Linked DNA regions of Prochlorococcus marinus XMU1419. The protein of the gene in region 1 binds, or shares a complex with, the protein of each later gene. Links are inferred from orthologs where the notes say so. Each region holds a gene or a part of one and is shown on either strand. Other genes may lie near its edges.

Region 1 (6,639 bases):
TTCTCAATGGAAACTAAATATAATTGATAAACCACTCATCGAAGGGAAAATTGAGCATTTAAGGCCTATAATGAATGCCTTTTATATTTATTCAAATCTTTTAATCAAAAACGAAATCCCAAAATATGAGTCTAAATTAATTGATATAAAAGCTGATAATCTCCATATTCATAATATTGTTCTCAAGAGTTCTAAACCAAATGTAAAACCATTAACTTTAAAGATTGGTAATTCATTGTTGTCAGATACAATAAATTGTTTTGATCAGTTAAATGAATCATCAAAAATCAATATAAGAAATGGTTGCGTTTCTAATAATTTTTCAAAAAAAATAAAATTTAGATTAAATAAAGTGAAATTTTTTAGATTCTTTATGCCTCCATTTATTGCAATTTGTTCTTTATTTCTATTCTCTTCAACTTTAATTTATTTTTATAATCCTGCAGAAGATAAAGAAAAAAATGAATTAATAAATCAAAAATAAATACCTAATAGCATCTTAAATATAAACACGATAGTATAGGTTAATTTCTTATATGAATTATCATTATTTGTTCATTTAATTTTAGTTTATGGCAGATCTAAACATCCCAAAATTAAATATGAAATCTGATAAATATATTTTCAAAAAAAAATTAAGTTTAAGAAGAAAAACAAAAAAAAGACTTTTTATTGAATCTGCTTTTATGTTAATTACGAGTCTTTTTTTAATTTATATAAATTATTTAATACCTAAAAAGAATTTCCTTATACAAAATTTACCCTCTACATTAAAAAAATCTTTTATTTTGTTAAATAATCTTCTTGCAAATTTATCTGAAGTATTGTTGGTGATTTTTATTTTTATTTCTTATTTTGTTATATTAATTTTATTAATAGGTTCTTTATACAGAATTTTTAGGATTACCAACAAAAAGACCAGAATAATTGATTACAAATGATTTCAAATTGGTTGCATTAATCCACCACTTCCTGAATCAGAGTCATCATCATCATTTTCTGTTTCTTCTCCAAATAAAGCGAATACACCAACTAATACTGAAGACAATATAATTGACAAGGGTATAATTGAATTTTGTATTCCAACATCTATATATTCACCCATAAGTTAATTAAATTTTTACAAACCTAACCGAAATTGGACTCTTTCGCGAATTTTAAATAATTTTTTAATAATTTAATTTTTTTTGATATTGAGATCTTTGTCAAAATTTTTTATTTCTTGAACAAAAGACTCAAACCAGAACATTAATTGATCAATTTGATTCTGAATTTCAGTAACTCCTATACCCCTTATAGTTATTATCGAAAACTGTTCCCTTTCATCAAAATTAAATTTATTTTGAACACTAGTTGACAATGAGTTTTTTAGAATTTTAAAAGTAGAGTTTTTTAATTTAGTCTCTATTAAGATGTTTGGCTTTTTAAGTTTGATCTTATTAAAACCACATTTTTTAGCGAGTAATTTTAGTTTCATTAACATAATCAATGACTCAACAGGTTTGGGTAAGGAACCATATCTATTTACCCAGTCTGTAGCTAATTCAGTTAATTCATTATTATTTGAGCATTCAGTAGCAGATTTATAAGCCTCAAGTTTTTCTTCCCTGTTTACTATCCATGTTGCAGGTATAAATGCATTTATTGGAAGATCAATTTGTGTATCGGTAACTTCTGGTATTTCTTGCCCACTTATTTCTGAAATAGCCTCATGGAGCATTTCTATGTATAAATCATATCCAATAGCATTAACCTTTCCACTTTGTTCTTCTCCTAGTAAGCTTCCAACTCCTCTTATTTCCATATCTTTCATTGCGAGTTGGTATCCACTTCCTAGTTCCGAGAAATCTTTTATCGCTTTCAATCTTTGTTTTGCAGCATCATTGATTTTATTAATATTTGGATAGAATAACCATGCATGTGCTTGTATTCCGCTTCTACCCACTCTTCCTCTAAGTTGGTAAAGCTGAGAAAGTCCAAATTTGTGAGAATCTTCAATAATTATCGTATTAACATTAGGAATGTCTAATCCACTCTCAATTATTGTTGTACATACCATAAGATCAACTTCTCCATTGTTAAAAGCGATCATTGCATTTTCAAGATCTGTCTCGTTCATTTGTCCATGAGCAACAATAATTTTTAAGATTGGAAACATATTTTTTAATTTATTTACAGCTTGATCAATATCAGAAATTCTTGGAAGAACATAAAATATTTGACCACCCCTATCAAGTTCTTGGTTAATCGCAGTTCTTATTACATCCATATCTATTTCAGATAAATATGTTTTAATTGATCTTCTTGATGGAGGAGGAGTATTTAGTAAACTCATTTGTCTCAGTCCAGATAAGCTCATATAAAGAGTTCTTGGGATTGGAGTTGCCGATAGAGTTAAAACGTCTAAGTTGGTTTTTATTTTTTTAATTTTCTCCTTATGCCTTACTCCAAATCTTTGTTCTTCATCAATAACAAGTAGTCCTAAATTATCTATTTCAATTTCTTTTCCTAATATTTGGTGCGTTGCTACTACTAAATCAATTTTTTGATTTTTTAATCCTTCATAGATTTCCTTTCTCTCATTAACAGTTTTGAATCTATTAAGTAATGAAACTTTTATTGGGTAAGGTGAAAATCTATTATGTATTGTTCTCCAATGTTGCTGAGCTAGGATTGTTGTAGGTGCTAGTAAAATTACCTGCTTGCCTGATGTAATAGCCTTAAAAATAGCCCTTACAGCCACCTCTGTTTTGCCAAATCCTACATCTCCACAAACTAACCTATCCATTGGCTTATCACTTTCCATATCAGATTTTATTTCTTTTACAGCAGTAATTTGATCTGGTGTTGGTTGATAGGGGAATGATTCCTCCAATTCATCTTGCCAAGGACCATCTGCTGGATATATATGACCCTTAAGTTTCTCTCTTTTTGCATAAAGTTTTAAAATATCGAAAGCAACTTTTTTGATTTGTTTCTTATTTTTATCTTTTATCCTTTCCCATTCCGTCCCTCCTAATTTGTTAATTTTTGGCTTTATTTTTCCGCTTGCTCTATATCTGTTGATACTCCCAAGTTGATCAGCGGCAACACTTATTTTCCCATCTTGATACTGAATGACTAAATAATCTCTTGAATCTCCAGTTATATTTATTTTTTCTATTTTTAAAAATTTTCCTATTCCATGATTTTTATGAACTATGTAATCACCTGGACTAATCTTATTAACATTTATATTTGAATTAATACTTCTTTTTTTTCTTCTTATGAATACATTATTAAAGAGTGATTGTTGTGAAAATAATTCTTTATCTGTTATGAGAACAATTTTCCATATCGGTAGATAAAAACCCTCTATTTCATAATTATTCTTATTTTTTACAATTAATGGAGTCGAATTATTAATTGACTTCGATGCTTCATCAATATCATAAGGATTATTTAAAAAGTTTGTATTACATTCATGTTCAAAAAGTAAAGTTCTAGTTCGTAATGGCTGGGCTGATAATATCCAAACTTTTTCTTTGTTATTTATATTTTTGTTTATATCAATAGATAATTTCCCTATATTCTTAGAGTATGAATTAATTCTTTTATCGTTTAATAAAAACCTATTATTAATATTATTTTTAGTTTCAAATTCATGAAATTTTATTAAATTAAAATTTTTCAGTGAATTTAATATTTTGTCAAACTTTAAATGCAAATTTGGTTTAGCCTTCCGATTAATACCGTTATTTTTAAGGTTTTCATTTAATTCAAAGGCACAATTATCAAAATTACTTTCTGAATCTAGATACCAATTATTTGCGAATTTTTCACAATCTTCTGATTCATCAATTACGAGAATTGTTTCCTTATTTATAAAATCTATTATATTTGAGGGCTCTTTTTCTATTATTCCCAAATAACGATCAAGATTATTTTTATTTGTATCTTCTGAATTAAAAATTCTGTTCTTAGATAAATTATTTAACTTATCTTTTATTAGTAAATCTAATCCAGCCTGTATTATTTCAATATTGTTGATACTCTCAAGGGTTTTTTGTGTATTTGGATCATATTCTCTTATTTTCTCAATAACATTATCAAAAAATTCTAATCTTATAGGTAACTCATTATTTACAGGATAAATATCTACTATTTCTCCTCTCCTACTCCAGAACCCTTCTGTAGAGGTGACATCTTCCTTTTTATAGCCTAGTAAAGTAAGTTTATTTGCTAATTCTTGAATTTCAATTCGAATTCCTTTTTGCAAATCTAACTTGTTTTCAATTAATAAATTTTTATTTATTAGATGTGGTTGAAGTGATCTCTCTGTTGATATGACAATATTAAGTTCTTTTCTCTCTTTTTTTATTAATTTGGCTAAAACAGTGAGCTGAGTAAATTCAATCTCCTTAGATTTATTAATTGATGAGTATGGAAGATGCTCTGTGGGTGGATAATATAAAACTTCTTTATCATTTATGCTTTCAAAATAACCAATCCATTTATAGGCAATTTCTATATTTGGACAAATTAATAATATATTTTTATTTTCTTTTTTTGATATGCTATCTAAGATTATTGATTTTGCATATCTACTTGAACCAATAATATTTAATTCTCTATTTTTTGAAACTCTTTTAATTAATTCATAAGTAATTTGTGAGTTTGAAATATAATTAATTAAAGTATTTAAACTCATTTATAATTATCAATCTTGATTACGAATAACCGACATATTATATTAGATTTTATAATGTTTGTGAATAATATTTGATGGATTCAGCCGCAATAAATTCTTTTATACCCACACTAGATCAGGTGGATAGTTGGTATGAAATCTTTACACTTTTGCCAATATTAATTGCGCTAGAATTATTATTATCGGCTGATAATGCTGTCGCACTAGCTTCTCTTACTAAATCACTCAACAGTTCGGAATTAAGGTCAAGAGCCTTAAATATTGGTATAACAATATCTTTATTATTTAGAATTATTCTCATCATATTATCTAATGTTCTTCTCAAGTTTATTCTTATTAGGATTTTTGCTGGTTTTTATTTAATATACTTATTCTTATCTAATGTTTTTTTTAAATCAGATATAGAAAATCATGAAAATGGCAATGATAATTTTAAAAATAATTTTAGATTCTTAAGGGTTGTAGCACTTCTTTCAATTACTGATTTTGCATTTTCTATAGATAGTATTACTACTGCAGTGGCTATCAGCGATCAATATATATTAATTATATTTGGAGCAGTAATTGGGGTATTAGCATTAAGATTTACTTCGGGAATTTTTCTAAAACTTCTGGATATATTTTCTAGATTAGAAACAGCCGGTTATGTAGCAATTTTAATTGTTGGGATTAAGCTTTTGCTAAATACGTTAATAAAGGAGTCTATACTTCCAGACTATTATTTTTATATTTTGATTCTCTTTGCTTTTATTTGGGGATTTTCTAAAAAAGAACCTAAAACTTAATCTGAGAGATATTCACCTACTGTTGGCTTCAACTGTTGTATCAATTGATTTTTGCTAGATATGTTTTTGCCTTCAAGTTTTGCTTCTAATAAAACAATCGGATTAGTTTTAGTTGAAATTATTATTCCTTCATTTTCTATGACAGCGAGAATAATACCTGGTTTTGAATAATTGCTCGTGAAAAGGTATTTTTCTTTTTTAATATCATCATTACTTAAAACTTTGATTTTAATTATTTTTAGGTTCTTACCTCTAAAAGTTGTATATGCTCGTGGGTATAATGCTTTTATTTTTTGAGAAATTTTATATGCCTCATTAATCCAAACCACTTTATAGTCTGATTTTTCAATCATTCTTGCGTAAGTAATTTCTCTTCCAAGGGTATTTTGTTTTGTTAATTTATAATTAGTATTTTTATTAATATTTTCTTCTAGTAAAGATGCAGCATTTAAAAATAATTTTGCCGATAAAATACTAAGTTTTTCCTTTAGTGTATTTAAATTATCGTCATTATCGATTTTAATTTTTTCTTCCAATAATAAGTCCCCAGTATCTAGTCCCTCGTTCATTTTCATAATTCCTACACCAGTAAATTCATCGCCTTCTATTAGGGACCATTGGATTGGAGCAGCACCACGCCATCTCGGAAGTAATGAAGCATGTGCGTTCCAACAACCAAATTTTGGGATTTCCAATATCTCTTTGGGTAAAATTTTCCCGTAAGCTATAACAATAAATAAATCACAAGATAGTGATTTAAGTTCATTTATAAATTGTATATTGTCCCTGATTTTTGCTGGAGTATAAATTTTTAAAGATTCTTGCTCGGCAAAGCTTTTAACAGGAGAGGATATTAATTTATTTCCTCTAGATCTTTTCTTATCCGGCTGGCTAACCACTGCAATTACCTCGTGATTAGATTTAATAAAAATATCAAGGCTCGCAATTGAATATTCAGGTGTTCCCCAGAATATAATTCTCACGCGTCACCAGTTATTGATAATTGATCTACCCATATATGTGGAGAAATACCACTTGTTGTTACCTCTTGGCTTGATTCGATATTTACTATATTTTTCAAAAGATATTTGATATCCCCTGCTACAGTAGCAGATTCTATTGAGATTTTTTTACCGTTCTTATAGAGCCATCCATCAAATGGAA
Region 2 (3,500 bases), on another replicon or contig:
CTCCTGTATCTGCATCTCTGCCTAACTCAAGATTTTTAGAACGTATAAGACCATGTAAATGTAAATGTAAAAATTTTAACCTCATTCAGCAAATCCTCCGACAAACGGCCTTTAATACAAATAAGCTGAATTTTCAAAGGAAATATTAAGAAAGCATTATGATTTGAAACTTTTTTTATATAAAAGTTTTCAAAAAAGCAGTTATAGAGGAGTTTTATGGCCGTTTAAAAAAGAATTTGGTTTTGCAGAAAAAATTAAAATAAAAAGAAATACAACAAGGATTTACTTATTTCAGAACCTTTTTAAGATACTTTGCTGTATGACTTATAGGATTTTTAGCTACATCCTCAGGAATACCTTCTGCAATTATTTCTCCTCCTTTGTTCCCTCCATCAGGTCCTAAATCGATTATCCAATCTGAACATCTAATAACATCTAAATTATGTTCAATAACAATTACTGAATTCCCTTTATCTACCAAACGTTGTATCACATCCATTAATTTATGAACATCATAAAAACTTAACCCTGTAGTTGGTTCATCAATCAAATATAATGTTTTTCCAGTAGCCCTTTTTGACAGTTCCGTGGCTAACTTAACTCTTTGAGCCTCTCCACCAGATAATGTAGGAGCTGGCTGGCCTAGTTTGACGTATCCTAGGCCAACATCAACCAATGTAGATAATCTTTCAGCAGCTTGAGGTATAGCAGAAAAAGTTTCTGCAGCTTGTTCAACAGTCATCTCTAGAACATCAGATATATTGAAACCTTTATATTTAACTTGAAGAGTTTCTCTATTAAAACGAGCTCCTTTGCATACTTCACATTGAACATACACATCAGGTAAAAAATTCATTTCAATAACATTGACTCCCTGGCCTTTACAAGCTTCGCATCTTCCTCCTTTCACATTAAAGCTAAATTGACCAGCCTGATAACCTCTTGCTTTTGCTTCTACTGTGGCAGTAAATATCTGCCTTATAGGGTCAAAAGCACCTGTATATGTAGCAGGATTTGATCTAGGGGTTCTTCCTATTGGAGATTGATCAATAACGATAACTTTATCAATTGCCTTTATACCCTTTAACTCTTTTACACCTTGGGGAAAAGGAACTTTTAATCCTAGAGAATGGCACAATGCAGGATGAAGTAATTCATTTATCAAAGTGCTCTTTCCACTTCCACTTACACCAGTTACAGAAACTAACCTTCCTAAAGGAAATTCTACAGAAATATTTTTTAAATTATTTTTAGAGCAATTATTTAAAATTAAACTTTTTTTTACAGATGATCTACGTTCTTTTGGAGTAGGAATTGACTTCCTACCACTGAGATATGCTCCAGTTAATGACCTTTCTGAATTTAAGACATCTTGATAAGATCCTTTAGCAATTATTTCCCCACCATAAACACCTGCCCCTGGACCAATATCTACTAGATAATCTGCGGATTTCATAGTATCTTCATCATGTTCAACCACAACCAAAGTATTTCCCAAGTCTCTTAAGCTTTTTAAGGTTTCTAATAATCTGTCATTGTCTCTCTGATGCAAACCAATACTTGGTTCATCTAAAACATATAAAACACCAGTAAGACCTGCTCCTATTTGAGTAGCCAATCTAATACGCTGAGCCTCACCACCAGACAAAGTCATAGCTGGTCTATCTAAAGTCAAATAATCTAAACCAACATTAATTAAAAACTTTAAACGTAAACGAATCTCTTTTAAAACCAATTCACCTATTTGCTTTTGTTTTTCTGATAAAGATATATTTTCTTTCTTTGTCTTTCCTAAACCCATGATGCGCTCTACGTGATTTAGGGTTTCAGAAACACTTATAGAGGTTAAGTCAGTAATGTTGTATGGACCAAGTTTAACGGCCAAAGCCTCAGGTCTTAATCTTTTTCCAGAACATGTCTTACAGGGTACTAATTCTAGATACTTTTCTAATTTTTGTTTAACTGATTCTCCATTGGCTTCATTCAATTGCCTTTCTAATATTGGTAAAATCCCCTCAAAAGGTCTTTCAAAACCACTAGAGGTTTTAAAACGACTATCAGCTTGAATTAATATTGGTTTATCTGATCCCAAAAGTAGTACTTGTTTTTGCAAATCACTTAAATCTTTCCAAGGAGTTTTTAATTCAAAACCATAAGCTTGACCTACAGAATAAAGTAAAGAGAAGTAATAGGTATTATCTTTCTCACTCCAAGGAGCTATTGCAGCATAAACAGGCAATGTTTTATCAGGTATGACTCTATCTGCAGTAAATTTTTTTAAGTAACCAATCCCATGGCAATCTGGACAGGCACCATATGGGCTATTAAAAGAAAATAATCTAGGAGAAAGTTCTTCAACAATTGAGCCATGTACAGGACATGCATAATTTTCTGAGTAAAGTTTTTCTCTTTCTAAGTTAGAAGGTAAATTTTCTCCTTTTTTTGGAACAACTTCTACTATTGCTAAACCATCGCCTCTTTTGAGACAAGTTTGTAGTGAATCATTTAATCTTTCTTGTATTCCTTCTCTTGCAATTAATCTATCAACTACTACCTCAATATTATGAATTTGATTTTTATCTAATTCAATACTATCAGCAAGTTCTCTTACTTCTCCATTGATTCTTACTCTAGCAAATCCTTCAGCCGCTAGTCCGCTTATTAATTTTGTATGTGTTCCTTTCTTACCTCTTACAACAGGAGCTAACAATTGGTACCTTGTTCCTTCAGGTAAAAGAAGAATTTGATCCACCATTTCATCAATTGTTTGAGGCGCAATTGGAATCCCACAGTGGTGACAATGCGGCTCACCAGCACGACCAAATAATAATCTTAAATAATCTTGTATTTCTGTTACTGTTCCAACTGTTGATCGTGGATTATGACTTGTAGATTTTTGATCAATTGATATAGCAGGTGATAAACCTTCAATATTGTCAACATCTGGTTTATCTACTTGACCCAAAAATTGCCTTGCGTATGCAGAAAGGCTCTCGACATATCTTCTTTGACCTTCAGCAAAAATAGTATCAAAAGCCAGAGAACTCTTACCACTTCCACTCACACCTGTAAAAACTATAAATTTATTCCTAGGTAGAGAAAGATCAATATTTTTTAAATTATGCTGGCGAGCTCCCCTTATAATAATTGAATTATCTTTTCCAAAACTACTAGCAACTTTATTAACCATGTTTAAATCTAAAATTATGATTTAAAAAGGTTATTATAGTAGAATTTTTTGAATTTTACGCAGCTGAGCGATCAAGAAGTTTAGAAGCATATTCGTTTACTTCGCATGAACCCCCACCTATAAGTTCTATTAGTTCATTTTTTCTTTGATTTTTTGTAGTTAGCTTTGTAATTGAAGTATAAGTTATTCCATTTATTACGTTTTTATTAACTTTGAAATGAGCTGATCCCCTAGCAGCTAGGAATGGCTGATGTGTAATACATAAGACTTGTTGATTTTTAGAAATTTCTTTAATCAGCTCAACCAGAGA

What was found. The genes of interacting proteins can lie anywhere in the genome.
Region 2: the proteins of mfd (region 1) and uvrA are in contact, whole or in part, in a crystal structure (PDB 4DFC), measured with the Escherichia coli proteins. The link is inferred for Prochlorococcus marinus XMU1419 from one-to-one orthologs.

Annotation. Positions count from the first base shown.
Region 1 is NZ_JAAORO010000002.1:271,055-277,693, reverse strand. The notes cover bases 978-5,072. They hold mfd (transcription-repair coupling factor), read right to left. Parts: upstream 4,691-5,072; coding sequence 1,178-4,690; downstream 978-1,177. Other genes in these bases: HA151_RS05105 (TerC family protein), read left to right, coding at 4,765-5,072; HA151_RS05115 (hypothetical protein), read right to left, coding at 978-1,105. Also shown: HA151_RS05120 (DUF4335 domain-containing protein), read left to right, coding at 1-484; more of HA151_RS05115, read right to left, coding at 944-977; more of HA151_RS05105, read left to right, coding at 5,073-5,475; fmt (methionyl-tRNA formyltransferase), read right to left, coding at 5,472-6,458; HA151_RS05095 (TldD/PmbA family protein), read right to left, coding at 6,455-6,639. UniProt on the Escherichia coli protein: Couples transcription and DNA repair by recognizing RNA polymerase (RNAP) stalled at DNA lesions. Mediates ATP-dependent release of RNAP and its truncated transcript from the DNA, and recruitment of nucleotide excision repair machinery to the damaged site.
Region 2 is NZ_JAAORO010000003.1:587,631-591,130, forward strand. What follows is about bases 87-3,500. They hold uvrA (excinuclease ABC subunit UvrA), read right to left. Parts: upstream 3,191-3,500; coding sequence 287-3,190; downstream 87-286. Other genes in these bases: HA151_RS09270 (AAA family ATPase), read right to left, coding at 3,246-3,500. In the rest of the region: HA151_RS09260 (glycosyltransferase), read right to left, coding at 1-85. UniProt on the Escherichia coli protein: The UvrABC repair system catalyzes the recognition and processing of DNA lesions. UvrA is an ATPase and a DNA-binding protein. A damage recognition complex composed of 2 UvrA and 2 UvrB subunits scans DNA for abnormalities.